4 regions of the Kosakonia sp. SMBL-WEM22 genome follow, and region 1 is predicted to be linked to each of the others. Evidence: predicted binding sites of a transcription regulator. Region 1 holds the regulator's gene; each other region holds the start of a gene.
What was found. Region 1 encodes CRP, which controls carbon source genes, mostly activating them, when cyclic AMP is high. Its sites were predicted from a motif close to ATGTGANNNNNNTCACAT; they were not measured.

Region 1 (3,717 bases):
CGCCTATCCCGGTTCGCTGCCAACCACCATGGAGGTGCTGCGTAAAATGCGGCGCATCCGCGATTTTGATGATGTGATTACCTCAAAAATCCACGGCTTCGACGATGCGCTTGATTACTATCGCCGCTGTAGTGCTATGCCGCTGCTGCCGCAGATTCGTAAACCGACGCTTATCATTCACGCCAAGGACGATCCGTTTATGGATCATCACGTCATTCCCGATCTTGCGCAATTACCCGCTAATATTGAGTATCAATTGACGGAACATGGCGGGCACGTCGGCTTTGTCGGCGGCACGCTGCGTCGCCCGGAGATGTGGCTTGAAACGCGCATTCCGGACTGGTTATCCGCTTATCTGGGAGCATCATGATTATTCCGTGGCAAGAAGTCGACGCCGACACGCTCGACAATCTGATTGAGAGCTTTGTCTTGCGCGAAGGCACCGATTATGGTGAACATGAGCGTTCACTTGAGCAAAAGGTCGCCGACGTAAAACGGCAATTGCAGCGCGGCGAGGCCGTACTGGTGTGGTCAGAGCTGCACGAAACGGTGAACATTATGCCGCGCGGGCAGTTCCACGACTAACCGGGTGCCGGGCGGCTTTGATACTGAACAACAGCTTTTCTTCAGGGAGTTGCTATGTCCGCCAAACATCCGGTCATCGCCGTCACTGGCTCCAGCGGCGCGGGAACCACCACCACCAGCCTCGCCTTTCGTAAGATCTTCGCCCAACTCAACATGCACGCGGCGGAGGTGGAAGGCGACAGCTTTCATCGTTATACCCGTCCGGAAATGGACATGGCGATCCGCAAAGCCCGCGATCTTGGGCGGCACATCAGCTATTTTGGCCCGGAAGCGAACGACTTCGGCCTGCTGGAGCAGACCTTCAGCGAGTATGGCCAGAGCGGCCAGGGCCAGGCGCGGAAATATCTCCATACTTACGATGAAGCCGTGCCGTGGAATCAGGTGCCAGGAACCTTTACCCCATGGCAGCCATTGCCGGAACCGACCGATGTGCTCTTCTACGAAGGGCTGCACGGCGGTGTGGTGACGCCGCAGCACGATGTGGCGCGTCACGTCGATCTGCTGGTGGGCGTGGTGCCGATTGTTAACCTGGAGTGGATCCAGAAGATGATCCGCGACACCAGCGAGCGCGGTCACTCCCGGGAAGCAGTGATGGATTCGGTAGTGCGCTCAATGGAGGATTACATCAACTACATCACGCCGCAGTTCTCCCGCACTCATCTCAACTTCCAGCGCGTTCCTACCGTCGATACCTCCAACCCCTTCGCCGCCAAAGGCATCCCTTCTCTGGATGAGAGCTTTGTGGTGATTCATTTCCGCAATCTGGAGGGGATCGACTATCCGTGGCTGCTGGCGATGTTGCAGGGCTCGTTTATCTCGCACATGGATACGCTGGTGGTGCCGGGTGGCAAAATGGGGCTGGCGATGGAGCTGATTATGACGCCGCTGGTGCAACGGCTGATGGAAGGTAAAAAGATTAAATAACCCGGCGGAAAGCGCCGCCGGGCGAGCTTATCAGGCTTCTACCACTTCGTAGGAGTGGGTAATCTTAACCGCTTTTTCCAGCATCAGCGCCACGGAGCAGTACTTCTCAGCCGAGAGGTCGACCGCGCGGGATACCGCAGCGTCTTTCAGCGCTTTGCCGGTAACGATGAAGTGCAGGTTGATATGGGTAAAGTAGCGCGGCGCTTCTTCCCGGCGCTCGGAGGTCAGCTTCACTTCGCAATCGGTGACGTCATGACGCCCTTTTTGCAGGATCGACACTACGTCAATCGCGCTGCAACCCCCGGCGGCCATTAAGACCATCTCCATCGGGCTGGGAGCTTTGTCCCCGGAGTTGCCATCCATCAAAATTTGGTGGCCGGATGCGGACTCACCAAGGAACGTTAACCCTTCCACCCATTTCACTCGTGCCTGCATTTTCATCACTCCGGTATGGCAAATTTTTTCACAGATTACGCGTACATAACAAAACGCGCAACGGAAGGCGACCTGCGTCATGCTGAAGCGAGACACCAGGAGACAGGCGCCAAAAGCTATGCTAAAACAGTCTACATGCTACAGAGAAACATTGACGTTACGAATGTACGCAAGGGATATCATACATTAGAGACCGCAGATGTCGCTGACGGTCCACTTCCCGGGACTTGGGAAGCTTTGATTGCAACCCCAGAAGCTGAATGATTCACGCCGTTTCTGGAGCCAGCTTATAACAGAGGATAATCGCGCATGGTGCTTGGCAAACCGCAAACAGACCCGACTCTCGAATGGTTCTTGTCTCATTGCCATATTCATAAGTACCCGTCGAAGAGCACGCTGATTCACCAGGGTGAAAAAGCGGAAACGCTGTATTACATCGTTAAAGGCTCAGTGGCAGTGCTCATCAAGGATGAAGAGGGTAAAGAGATGATCCTCTCTTACCTCAACCAGGGCGATTTTATTGGTGAACTGGGCCTGTTTGAAGAGGGTCAGGAGCGCAGCGCCTGGGTTCGCGCCAAGACCGCCTGTGAAGTGGCGGAGATCTCCTACAAAAAATTCCGTCAGCTTATCCAGGTGAACCCGGATATTCTGATGCGCCTCTCCTCGCAGATGGCGCGTCGCCTGCAGGTGACCTCGGAGAAAGTCGGTAATCTGGCGTTCCTCGACGTGACCGGCCGTATTGCTCAGACTCTGCTGAACCTGGCGAAACAGCCGGACGCCATGACCCACCCGGACGGTATGCAAATTAAAATTACCCGTCAGGAGATCGGTCAGATCGTCGGTTGCTCCCGCGAAACGGTTGGTCGCATTCTGAAAATGCTCGAAGATCAAAACCTGATCTCCGCCCACGGTAAAACTATCGTCGTCTACGGTACGCGTTAATCTGCAAAATGGCGCATCGCTCATGCGGTGCGCCATTTTTGTTTTCCCATGTGGCGCAGGCTGATTTACCACCCCGAAATCAACTACGCACTGCGACAAACGCTGGTGTTATGCCTGCCTGTGGCGGTTGGGCTGCTGCTTGGTCATCTGCAACAGGGGCTTCTCTTCTCGCTGGTTCCCGCCTGCTGCAATATTGCGGGTCTCGATACCCCACATAAACGCTTCTTCAAACGCCTGATTATCGGCGGCTCGCTGTTTGCCGGCTGTAGCCTGGCGGTGCAGCTTCTGCTGGCAGAGAATCTTCCGCTACCGGTAATCATGACGGTGTTAACCCTGCTGCTGGGCGTGACGGGCGAAATCAGCGCGCTGCATGGCCGCTTGCTTCCCGCGTCTCTCATTGCCGCCATTTTTACCCTCAGCCTCGCCGGGAACATGCCGGTGTGGGAGCCGCTGCTGATCTACACCCTCGGCACCTTGTGGTACGGGCTCTTTAACTGGTTCTGGTTTTGGCTGTGGCGCGAACAGCCGCTGCGTGAATCTCTCAGTTTGCTCTACCGGCAACTGGCGGAGTATTGCGAAGCGAAATATAGCCTGTTAACCCAGCATGTCGATCCGGAAACCGCGCTGCCGCCGCTGCTTGACCGCCAGCAGAAAGCGGTGGATCTGATTAGCCAGTGTTACCAGCAGCTGCATATGTTGGCAGCCAATCAGAACAATGACTACAAGCGCCTGCTACGTGTCTTCCAGGTCGCGTTGGATCTGCAGGAACATATCTCTGTCAGCCTGCATCAGCCGGAAAAGGTGCAGAAACTGGTCGAACAGACCCACGCC
Region 2 (3,717 bases), 1.1 Mb from region 1:
CCAGAAGTGACAGGTGCCGCAGCACCCGTGTGCATCAGAGTGCGACCGGGAAGATCGCGCCCAGCAACATGGCACCGAGGATAGCGCCGCCGGTAATCGGCTTTTGCCAGAGGTAAAAGAGCAGCGCGCCCACCAGCGAGCCAATGCCAATCGGAATCGAGGCGGTCATGGCGCTTAAGATAATCAGCGGGCCGAGAAAACGGCCGGAGGCGTTGCCCGCGCCCATCATCACGTCTGCGCCGTAGGTGGAGTCGCTCTGATTGATGGTGAACTTACGCGCCAGAATGATCAGGTAACCAATCGCCAGGCCAATTACCAGCCCGGTTGCCAGCGAGGCAACAAAGTTAGCCACCGGGAAGACAAAGCCCGCGCCGAGCAGCAAGGCGGGCACACCAAGGCCAACGCCGGTCTGGATCGCACCGCCGATATCGAGAATGCCGACCAGCGACCCTTCGATAATGCGCGCAAACAGGAAGCTGGCACCGAAAGCCGCGACCGCGCCATAAACGCCGGTATCCATCCCCGCGCGCAGCATCGAGACAAACGCCACTTCGTTAAACGCGCCGATGCCGTAGAGGTAGTACATGTGCGTTCCGGCAAAGACGCCGGAGGAGAGCAGGCCAACGAAGATCGGGAATGACCAGTCGGCGTACCAGAAGCCTTTATTCTCTTCCATTGCAGATCCTTATTTGCCGCTCAGCGAGTTGTGGATGAGCTCCAGCCAGTTCGGCGCGCTCAGATGGAATGACTCAATCATTTTCAGATCAAAGCCGCGGAAGAAGGCGCTCAGCACAAACAGGGCGACAATGGCGCTCATCATCACTTTGGTGACGCGGTTCCAGCCGCTCTCTTCCACCCCTTTACCAATCAGGATGCCGAGCACCAGGCCCGGTACGGCGTTGCCCATAATCAGTTGCGCCGCGCCGCCGAACACCGTTGCCCAGAAGCCTGATTTTTTGCCCGCGTCGATCGCCGCCAGCCAGAAGATCACCGGCATGATGGTGTTAACCAGCAAGTTAGCGGCGGGGACCAGCACTTTCACGGCGGTGACTTGCAGCGCTGCCGGCACGGAGGAAGCCGTCAGGTTAAGGAAGGTAACGACCACCATGCCGATCACGCCACAGGCAATCGCCATCTTTTTTGGATCGTGCAGGGTTTCGCCGACGTTGCGGTTTTTGACCATCAGCGCCGCTGCGCCCCAGTTGGGGATGATGCGGTGGTCAACGTCCTGGGTAAACGAACCCGCCGCTACCGACGAAGCCCAGGCGTTAAAGAAGAAGCCTAAACCAAAGGAGAAGTGCGACGCCGGGTCCCCTTCGCAGGAGTTCAGCTCGCCCAGTGTACGAAATGCGCCCATTCCCTGAGTGGTTGGCGCGTGAAACATGCGTGCAGCCCCGGCGCCCACACCGACGCCGACCAGGCCGCCGATAATGAGCGATTTTATTAGTATGAGTAAGAACATCAGTCTGCCCTCTTCTACCCTGCCAGCAACGCCTGCGGGGTATGCGGTAAGTTAGTGCGTGACGAACTCCACCTTGTCGAGATTGATGGCGGTCACGTTGACGGTCACGTCCAGCTCCACGCTGTACGAGCGTCTTTCGCGACGCAAAAAGAGGAACAGAAAGGCCTCTTTGCGCGTCGTTTCCTGCGCCTGAACGACCTGCACATCCTGTGGCTCAATACGCAGTAAAATGTGCGGCGACGCCTTCATCACCGCGGCCTGAACATGGTTCAGCGCGTCAGCAAAGGCGCGCGTTTTGACGTCGCCCTTGCCCTTCACCCTGACCGTGGTGGTGAACTGTTCTTTCATAGTTATGCGCCGTGTTTTTTCTGCCACGCCTGCACCAGGCGCTCGCCTAACTCTTCTTTATCCATAAAGCCAAAACCGAGCACCTTGCACCCTTCGTTGATGGCGGTAACGCCCTCGTCGATGGAGCGCATGCCGTGTTTCGCTTTATAGCCATATTTGTTCTGCGCGGTGATGGCACCTGCGCCGCCGCTGCCGCAAAAGGAGATGCCGAAGGTGGCGTTTTCCGCGTTCATCACATCGCCGAGTTTCATATCTGCCGCCACGCCCGGTACCACTACCGCGCGGCCGCCCGCTTTCTCTACGCCTGCCGCCACTTTCTGCCCTTTGCCCAGGCGGTCGCCAATCACTACGGTAATCTGTTCCATGGTTTGCTCCTTAAAGGTTCTCTTTTGCCACTTCGAAGTGCACTGACAGCAGCCAGGCCTCTTCTTGCGGGAGATTGCCAAACGCCGCCACCACGTCATGGGCGAGGCGCATCGATTCAGGCGAGATCTCATCAAACAGGCTGGCATCCACTTCCGGCAGCGGCTCGCCGGTCACCGACCGGTGAGCCATCGCGCGAAGATGGGAGGTCAGCATCTGCTGCTGCACCGCATTCGGCGTGATGTTCTGCGCATGAAGCAGGGTGTAGACCTGCGACAGCATGCGCTCCGCCAGGGTTGCCGTTTGCGCCGCCTGCATGGTCGCATCGTTCATTACCGCTCCGTTATTCACTCGTCGTACCCCGTTGATGGCTCAGGGATAAAGCTAACGGCGCGAAGGGGGAGTTTGTAGCGAGGAGTTTTCCACTTCGAAGTGGAAACCAGGGGGGCGTTAGTGATCTGCGCCACAAAAAAAGTCCCCAGAGGGATTTTTCACTGAACGGCGGTCACAGAGTTGGGCAATAAGGGCGGGATTGGGCACGTAATGGCGCAGAAAAAAAGGGGCAAGCAGGAGGAGAAAGTGTGAGGGGGATAAGGTTTGCTTATTGGGAGAGCCGCTGGGGTTACGAAACTGCTGAAACCGCGTAGGCCGGATAAGGCGGAGCCGCCATCCGGCAATGTTTGGCGGCATGTTGGATTGGTGGAATGGTTCCGTTCACCACGCGTTCGGGAGTTTCATCCATCTCTTATGCGGTGAACGGGATAAGGGGAGCGCGGCCGCTTCCCTTATCAATCCCCGCGGCCCCGCGAGGAAATCGGTGCTGCGCACTGCGCTCACCTCCCGCGTGCCTGACTGCGGCCGGCTCGACTCGACTTACTCGTTCCATACTGGAACGAGTCCCTGTCTCGGTTCGCCTCTGTCCGCCATCCATGGCGTCCAGACCTTGTCATTCACGCTTCGGTTCGCCGATTTCAGCGGGGACACAACCCCTCGCTGTCATATTGCAGATAAAAGCCGCACCAGTATCGCTGAAAGCGCGTTTTGGTAGGCCGGATAAGCGTGTAACGCGCCATCCGGCAACGGTGCCGCGGAGATAATGCCGGATGGCGGCTGCGCCTTATCCGGCCTACCACGGCGCATCACGCATGCCGGAAAAGGGCATAAAAAAAGGGCCGCCACGGTGAGGTGGCGGCCCTTTTCTGATGGAATTTGGTTAACGGAATTTCTGATGATAGGTATTGCGGGTCCCGGCAATATCTTTTGCTGCGGCCTTCGCCTCTTTCACTTTGCCTTCGTTCGCCAGCTTCAGCGCGCCGTCAATCTGGGTAATCAAAATATCGAAACCGTGGCGGAAATCCTTCATCTCCGGGCTATCCGGCGCTTTACCTTCCAGCTTCGGCGGGGTCTCTTTCTGGGCGTCCTGCGCGGCGGTACGCATTTTCCCTAACGCCTCTTTCAACTCAGAGGCATCGTCGGTTTTCTGCACCACTTTGTAGTTGTCATTCAGCGTTTCCATATCATCTTCAAGGTCAGCGGCAAAGACC
Region 3 (3,717 bases), 650 kb from region 1:
TTAAACAGATGGCTGTTGGAGGTATCAAAGCTGTCCTGCAGGCTGCTGTTGACCTTCGCTTCGTTAGTGGTGTGGCGTTGGGCCGCAACCAGGCGTTCGGTCAGGCCGGTGTAAAGGCCGCTGTCGAGGAAGTTGGTCAGCGAAATATGCTGCGCTTGCGGTGCCTGGCGCATGGCGCGCTCGGTCAGGTCGCGGTGCGTAATCACCAGATCGACATCGGACGGCAGGCTGTTAATCGCGCTGTTGGTGACAGAGATGTTGCTCAGACCGGCATCCTGCACTTTCTTACGCAGCACGCCTGCGCCCATGGCGCTGGAACCCATCCCTGCGTCACATGCAACGATGATTTTGCGCACGTGGCTCAGATCGTTAGTCACATCTTTCGTTCCCTGCGCAGTCGCAGCACCTTTGGATTCGGCTTTCATATCCTGCATACGGCGGGTTGCCGCTTCGATATCGTCCTCATCCTCTTTCACTTTGCTGGTTTTCAGCAGGATTGCCGCGATAACGAAGGAGACAATCATGGCTGCGAAAATCGCCGCGAGGTTAGCGAAGTAAGCACCTTTTGGCGTCATCGCCAGTACCGCGAGGATAGATCCAGGAGAAGCCGGGGAGACCAGGCCGCCGTTCAGCACGCTCAGGGTAAAGACGCCGGTCATACCGCCGAGGATCACCGCAATCAGCAGACGCGGGTTCATCAGCACGTACGGGAAGTAAATTTCATGGATCCCGCCGAGGAAGTGAATAATTGCCGCGCCGCCCGCAGACTGCTTCGCGCTACCGCGACCGAAGAACATATAGGCCAGCAGAATGCCCATACCCGGACCCGGGTTTGCTTCAATCAGGAAGAAGATGGACTTGCCGATCTCATGGGACTGCTGAATACCCAGCGGTGAGAAGATACCGTGGTTGATGGCGTTGTTCAGGAAGAGGATTTTCGCCGGCTCAACGAAGATGGAGGCCAGCGGCAGCATGTCGTGAACCACCATAAAGTTCACGCCCGCAGCGAGCGCTTTCGAGAGCACTTCCACCGCCGGGCCAATCGCCAGGAACGCCAGAATGGCGAGGATCATGCCGATAATGCCAGCGGAGAAGTTGTTCACCAGCATTTCAAAACCGGACTTGATCTTACCGTCGACGGCTGCGTCAAATTTCTTGATGCAGTAGCCGCCCAGTGGGCCGGCGATCATCGCGCCGAGGAACATCGGCATATCCGCGCCTACGATCACGCCCATGGTGGTGATCGCACCGACCACGCCGCCGCGATCGCCGCCCACCAGACGACCGCCGGTAAAACCGATCAGCAGCGGCAGCAGGTAGGTGATCATTGGGCCAACGAGTTTCGCCAGCGTCTCGTTAGGTAACCATCCCGTTGGTATAAACAGGGCGGTGATAATCCCCCACGCGATAAAGGCGCCGATATTCGGCATCACCATATTGCTCAGGAAACGACCAAAGCTTTGCACCTTGATCTTGATATCGGATGACATAGAACACCCCTTCTTATGTTTGCTAGCGCACAGGCCGGAAGCCCGAGGTTTATTGTTAATGTGGCGGCAGAGGTAGCCGGACCTGAATTGTCTGTGATGCGGAATCTGGCACCGAATCATTAACCTGTCCAGATGACACACTTTTATGTGATCTTGATCACGCTAACGCCGGGGGTTATCCACCATTCATAGTGATTTGCGTCACAAAAAATGAGTGTAAAAAAAGAACAATGCGCAGGTTTTGCACGGAATTGGGTGATAATTGTGATTTGTGTCACATATTGCTTTCGGCTGTTTGTTATTTATTTGTGACGAACATCACAAGATATTTTTCCCGGAAAATTCTGAACGTGATCGACCGCAAAGGGCATCTTTTCAAAAAGCCCTGGTTGTAACTCCCTTTCACCCTTCAACCAGTAACAATCCTGTGGCAAGAAATTGGCAGCGTAAGGCAAAGCGTATTTGCGTCCGCTTTTACGCTTTAAGAGAGACGCTGTTATTAAGGGGCGCGCCTGGTTTTAGTTTCCCGCAGGTGAAAAGGACTATTTTATCTCTACAAGCGACGTCAAGGGGATTGAGTGCCTCGCTGTACAACACCCGCATGTGACGTACACTCTTTTTTATCCCTGCGGCAAATTTAAAAAGGACACGGCAATGAAACTGATCGGCAGCTACACCAGCCCCTTTGTACGCAAAATCTCCGTCATACTGCTGGAAAAAGGTATTACCTTCGAATTTATCAATGAGCAGCCCTACAGCGCAGAGAGCGGCGTCGGTCACTACAATCCGCTCGGCAAAGTGCCGGCGCTGGTCACCGATGAGGGGGAGGTGTGGTACGACTCACCGATCATTGCGCAATACATTGACCTGCTCGGCGCAGAGCCGCCGATGCTGCCGGACGATGCTAAGGCGGCGCTGAAAATCCGCCAGCTGGAAGCGCTGGCCGACGGCATTATGGATGCTGCGCTGGTCTCGGTGCGGGAATTAGCCCGCCCGGTAGAGCAGCAATCGCAGGCGGAGCTGCTGCGCCAGCGGGAGAAAGTCTCTCGCGGGCTGGATGCGCTGGAGAAGTGCCTGCAAGAGAGCGAGCTCGACGTCGGCACGCTCAACCTGGCAACTATCGCCATTGCCTGCGCCATCAGCTACCTCAACTTCCGCCGCGTCTCGCCAGGCTGGAACGTCAATCGCCCGCTGCTGGTGAAGCTGGTGGAAAATCTCTTTCAGCGTGAAAGCTTTGCCCGCACGGAACCGCCCAAGGCATGATCGGGGTTATGCCCGCCTGAGAAAATCGCTGTACAATCCCCTCACGTCAACACCCCTGACGGGAGGGGTAACTCCACAGCCGGGCCTTTTCATGACAACTCTTTACAGCCAGATTCCTTCGACCGATCGCCTGTTACGTGACGAGGCGTTCGCACCGCTGTTAACCACCTATGGCCACAGCCGCGTCACGCAAACCCTGCGTCAGTTGCAGGACGACGCGCGCGCGGAGATCCGCGACGCCCAGCGCTTGCCAGCGTGGTGTGAAAACTGGGCGCAGGCTGCGTTACAGCGCCTGGCGCAGGAGAACAGCCGCGCGCTGCGCCCGGTGTTTAACCTCAGCGGCACGGTGCTGCACACTAACCTCGGGCGCGCGGTGCAGTCGCAGGCGGCGATAGAGGCGGTGACGACGGCGATGAGCTCGGCGGTAACGCTGGAGTACGATCTCGACGGCGCCGGGCGCGGCCATCGCGATCGCGCCATCGCGGCGCTGCTTTGCCAGTTAACCGGCGCGGAAGATGCCTGCATCGTCAACAACAATGCCGCGGCGGTGCTGCTGATGCTGGCGGCAACATCGGCCGGTGGTGAAGTGGTGGTATCGCGCGGCGAACTGGTGGAGATTGGCGGCGCGTTTCGTATTCCCGATGTGATGCGCCAGGCGGGCTGCATTCTGCATGAAGTGGGCACCACTAACCGCACCCACGCCAAAGATTACCGCCAGGCGATCAACGCCAACACCGCGTCGCTGATGAAAGTTCACACCAGTAACTACCACATTGCAGGCTTTACCAAAGCGGTGGAGGAGGCCGAGCTGGTTGAACTGGCGCAGGAAGCCGACCTGCCGGTGATGGTCGATCTCGGCAGCGGCTCGCTGGTCGATTTAAGTCTCTACGGTTTACCGAAAGAGCCGATGCCGCAGGCGCTGATCGCCGCGGGCGCCAGCCTGGTGAGCTTCTCCGGCGATAAG
Region 4 (3,717 bases), 450 kb from region 1:
CACGCCTGCGGCAACAAAGTTGGCATGCCCTGCGCCGCAACCTAAATCGAGCACGGAGGCTGCCGGTTTTTCACCCAGCCACTGCGCGAGACGCACTAAATCCTCCCCGTGGGAATGTACCTGGCTGCTTAAATAGGCCTGCGCCCGATCGCCAAACTGCTGCTGCGTTAATTGATGATGATTGACGGCCATGCTCTTTTCCTTTTCATGATGAGTGACGACAAACCTGCTCATCAACGACTGTACGACCCTTTTTATAGGGGTACAATATGGCTACTTATACTGGTATTAACAGGTACCACCCATGGAAAACACTCTCTTCGCCGGGCCAAAAGCGCTGGGCGATTTTTTACGATCCCAGCGGGAAAAGACGCTGCCTGCGGATATTGGCCTGCCAGCGCAGGGGCGACGACGTACGCGAGGGTTACGGCGAGAAGAAGTTGCGCAACTGAGCGGCATCAGCACCACCTGGTATACCTGGATTGAGCAGGGGCGCGATATTGTTGTCTCGCCGCAAACCCTGTCGAATATCGCCAACGTATTAAGAATGAAGCCCACCGAGCGGAACTACCTTTTCCATCTGGCGCGGCAGAACGATCCGCAGGAAGAGCATGTAGTGACGGTGGAGAAAGAGGTGCTGGCCTCGGTGCAGCAGATGACGTGCCCCTGCTATCTGCTCGATTTGACCTGGACAATGCTGGCGTGGAACACGGCGGCCGAAGCGCTGTTCAGCGGCTGGCTGGATAGCGATCCGCAGCCAAATATGATGAGTTTTATGTTCCGCCATCCGCTGGCACGCACGCTGGTAGCCGACTGGGAGTCGCGCGCCAGCCGCATTGTGGCGGAGCTGCGCGCCGATGCGATGCACTATCCGCACGACCAGGCCCTGAATAGTTTTGTTGAGCGTTTACGCAGTGAGAGCGAGCTGTTTCGCACCTTCTGGTCGCGCCAGCAGGTGGTGGTGCGCGAAGGCGGCGAGCGGGTGTTTATGCATGCACAGCGCGGAGAGCTGCACTACCGGCAGATAACCTGGCAATTAACCAGTAACCGCTCGGTAAAAATGATTATGTTAGTCGGGGAGTAAAAAGAGGCATAAAAAAAGGCCAGTAAACTGGCCTTTTTATTATTTACGGAATTCCATCGTAACGTTATTTGACTGCATAATCGCGGCGATATTATCAAATGTGATCATTGCTGATTTGCAAAAAATACATTTGGCACCGGCCGGATTTTTCTCAGTCACGTCAAAACTGGAAACTCTGTATTGCGACCCGTGACAGCACGGGCAGCGGAAATGGATATGGTTCGTAATAAAATCGTCCTTAGCGCGGCACTACGTTAGCAGCGGCCGGGCCTTTCGCACCATTTTCAATGGTGAATTCAACTTCTTGATTTTCATCAAGAGTGCGGTAGTTATCGCTCTGGATTGCAGAGAAGTGTACGAATACATCTTTGCTGCCATCTTTAGGAGTGATGAAGCCAAAGCCTTTCTCAGCGTTGAACCATTTTACGATACCCGTCATTTTAGTAGACATGTTTGTTACCCTTTTGTTTTATAGGCCATTTAAGGCGGCAATGGTCTGAAGCATTATTTATCAGCGTATAAAGAGACCCAAAAAGAAGTAACTAACGAGGTACTTAGAGATGAGAGAGACTTTAGTGAACTACTGGCTGGAGATAATGATTATCAAACCGACGAGTCATTAACGCACGGTTATGGCTTAAGGCGCAAGGCTTTATTTAGAAACTTTTGTCAGCATTACGTAAACGTTAGATAAGCAGCGTAACGCGAAAATGCGTTGTGTGAAGAGGATCGCAAAAAAATGCTGAGGCGCACGTTATTATCAATACTAGTATGGCAGTTAAGGCTATGGATTGATAAAGGTGGTAACGAACATGCAAATGACGATGCGCTGGTTTGGGCCAGTCGAAGATAAAATTCCGCTGGCGCATATTCGCCAGGTTCCAGGCGTTGAAGGCGTGGTAGGCGCGCTGTATGACGTGCCGGTCGGTGAAGTGTGGCCGCAGGATAAAGTGCGCGCGCTGGCCGATCAGGTTCAGCAGGCCGGGTTGAAAATGGAGGTGATTGAGAGCGTCAACATCCATGATGACATCAAAATCGGCCTGCCAAGCCGCGATCGCTTTATCGCCAACTACCAGCAAACTATCCGCCATCTAGCGGAGATCGGCATTAAAGTCATCTGCTATAACTTTATGCCGGTGTTCGACTGGATGAAAACCGAGATGAACTACGTCCTGCCAGACGGTTCAGTCACCATGGCGTTTGAGAAGAAAGGCATCGATAAGACGCTGAATGAAGTGGTGAAAGAGGTGCTGGAGAATTCAAACGGTTTCGCGCTGCCGGGCTGGGAGCCAGAGCGGCTGGCGAAAGTGCAGGAGCTGTTTGCCAAATATAAAGATGTCGACGAGAACAAACTGCGCCAGAACCTCGTCTATTTCCTTGAGCGCGTGATCCCGGTGTGCGAAGAGGTCGGCATCAAAATGGCGATTCATCCGGACGATCCGCCCTACTCGATCTTCGGCCTGCCGCGCATCGTGAAAAACCGCGACGATCTCGACTGGATCTGCACCGCCGTCAACTCTGAGGCCAACGGCATCACCTTATGCACCGGCTCCATTGCCGAGGACCCCGATAATAACGTCTACGAAATTCTCGCCGAGTTTACCCGCCGCAGGCGTATCCACTTCGCCCACGTGCGCAATATCAAGCTGATTCAGGATAAGGATTTCTATGAATCGGCGCACCTTTCGCGCTACGGCTCGCTCGATATGTATGAGGTGATGAAAGCCCTGCATGACAACGGCTTCGATGGCTATATCCGCCCGGATCACGGCCGCTTTATCTGGGGCGAAACCGGGCGTCCAGGCTATGGTCTTTACGACCGCGCGCTCGGCGTCACCTATCTGCACGGCTTATGGGAAGCGCTGGAAAAACGGCACTAACTGACCAAAAGCACCGGTGTTTACCGGTGCTCTTCCTCATAGTGGCGCACCTTAAAGCCCTCTTCATCGGCGGGCGGCGCAAAGTAGCGGGTAATCAGCTCAAACTGCGCGTCGGTGGCGGCGAACTCGTGCTCGCCCGCCGCATTGCGCTGGCGCAGGCGCGCTTTACAGGTCTCATCGCTTACCACGAGATAGTGCAACACATGCTGCGCCCCGGACTCCTGAATAATCGACATCATCCACTGACGGCTGGCGACGGTATTGGCGGGAAAATCGAGGATCACATCTACCCCGGCCTGTAACAGGGCAATGACGTGCGGCTTGATTGCTCGCTTAAGCACCGCGGAGTAGTGCACATAATCCTCCACACTGTGCATCGACTCTTTAAACAACAGAGCCAGCCAGCTATCTTCGCTGAGCACCACGCTGCCCGGCGTTTGCGCAAGCGTTGCCGCAAGGGTCGATTTACCGGAGGCGATTTTGCCGCAGAGGATATGCAGCGTTGGCACGTTTTGGCTTGTCTCATCAATGCGCATGTGATGGCTCCCGTTTGCGCTTTACCCGAGCCCCGAGCATAAGAGTTAGCCGCTTGCCGCTTCAACTCCCCATTTTTTGCACAGCGTGGCGATATTAACCCCGGCCTGCCGCTGCACATTAAAGCTGTCCACACTGAGCAGGATCAGCTTCAGCCCGCGCCCGCTCTCCAGATCCGGCTCCATCTCAAGACCATTTTCCTGCTGTGCAGCCAGTAAG

Region 2: a site for CRP is predicted at 2,625-2,642, ahead of HF650_RS02960 (glycine dehydrogenase). Genes of this name have one in related genera too.
Region 3: a site for CRP is predicted at 1,636-1,653, ahead of HF650_RS00760 (PTS mannitol transporter subunit IICBA). Genes of this name have one in related genera too.
Region 4: a site for CRP is predicted at 1,802-1,819, ahead of uxuA (mannonate dehydratase). Genes of this name have one in related genera too.

What each region holds. Positions count from the first base shown of each region.
Region 1 is NZ_CP051488.1:4,535,234-4,538,950, forward strand. It holds gene HF650_RS21870 (hydrolase) at 1-370, shown strand, start outside; gene HF650_RS21875 (YheU family protein) at 367-585, shown strand; gene HF650_RS21880 (phosphoribulokinase) at 640-1,509, shown strand; gene HF650_RS21885 (OsmC family protein) at 1,540-1,944, opposite strand; gene crp (cAMP-activated global transcriptional regulator CRP) at 2,254-2,886, shown strand; gene HF650_RS21895 (YccS/YhfK family putative transporter) at 2,935-3,717, shown strand, end outside.
Region 2 is NZ_CP051488.1:600,616-604,332, reverse strand. It holds gene HF650_RS02980 (DUF4310 family protein) at 35-676, opposite strand; gene HF650_RS02975 (DUF4311 domain-containing protein) at 686-1,462, opposite strand; gene HF650_RS02970 (DUF4312 family protein) at 1,514-1,810, opposite strand; gene HF650_RS02965 (SFCGS family glycine-rich protein) at 1,813-2,175, opposite strand; gene HF650_RS02960 (glycine dehydrogenase) at 2,186-2,524, opposite strand; gene cybC (cytochrome b562) at 3,387-3,717, opposite strand, start outside.
Region 3 is NZ_CP051488.1:143,723-147,439, forward strand. It holds gene HF650_RS00760 (PTS mannitol transporter subunit IICBA) at 1-1,490, opposite strand, end outside; gene HF650_RS00765 (glutathione S-transferase) at 2,145-2,753, shown strand; gene selA (L-seryl-tRNA(Sec) selenium transferase) at 2,845-3,717, shown strand, end outside.
Region 4 is NZ_CP051488.1:4,087,265-4,090,981, forward strand. It holds gene HF650_RS19650 (class I SAM-dependent methyltransferase) at 1-192, opposite strand, end outside; gene HF650_RS19655 (helix-turn-helix transcriptional regulator) at 305-1,084, shown strand; gene HF650_RS25575 (cold-shock protein) at 1,124-1,312, opposite strand; gene cspA (RNA chaperone/antiterminator CspA) at 1,323-1,535, opposite strand; gene uxuA (mannonate dehydratase) at 1,897-2,964, shown strand; gene HF650_RS19670 (ATP-binding protein) at 2,985-3,500, opposite strand; gene HF650_RS19675 (ATP-binding protein) at 3,546-3,717, opposite strand, start outside.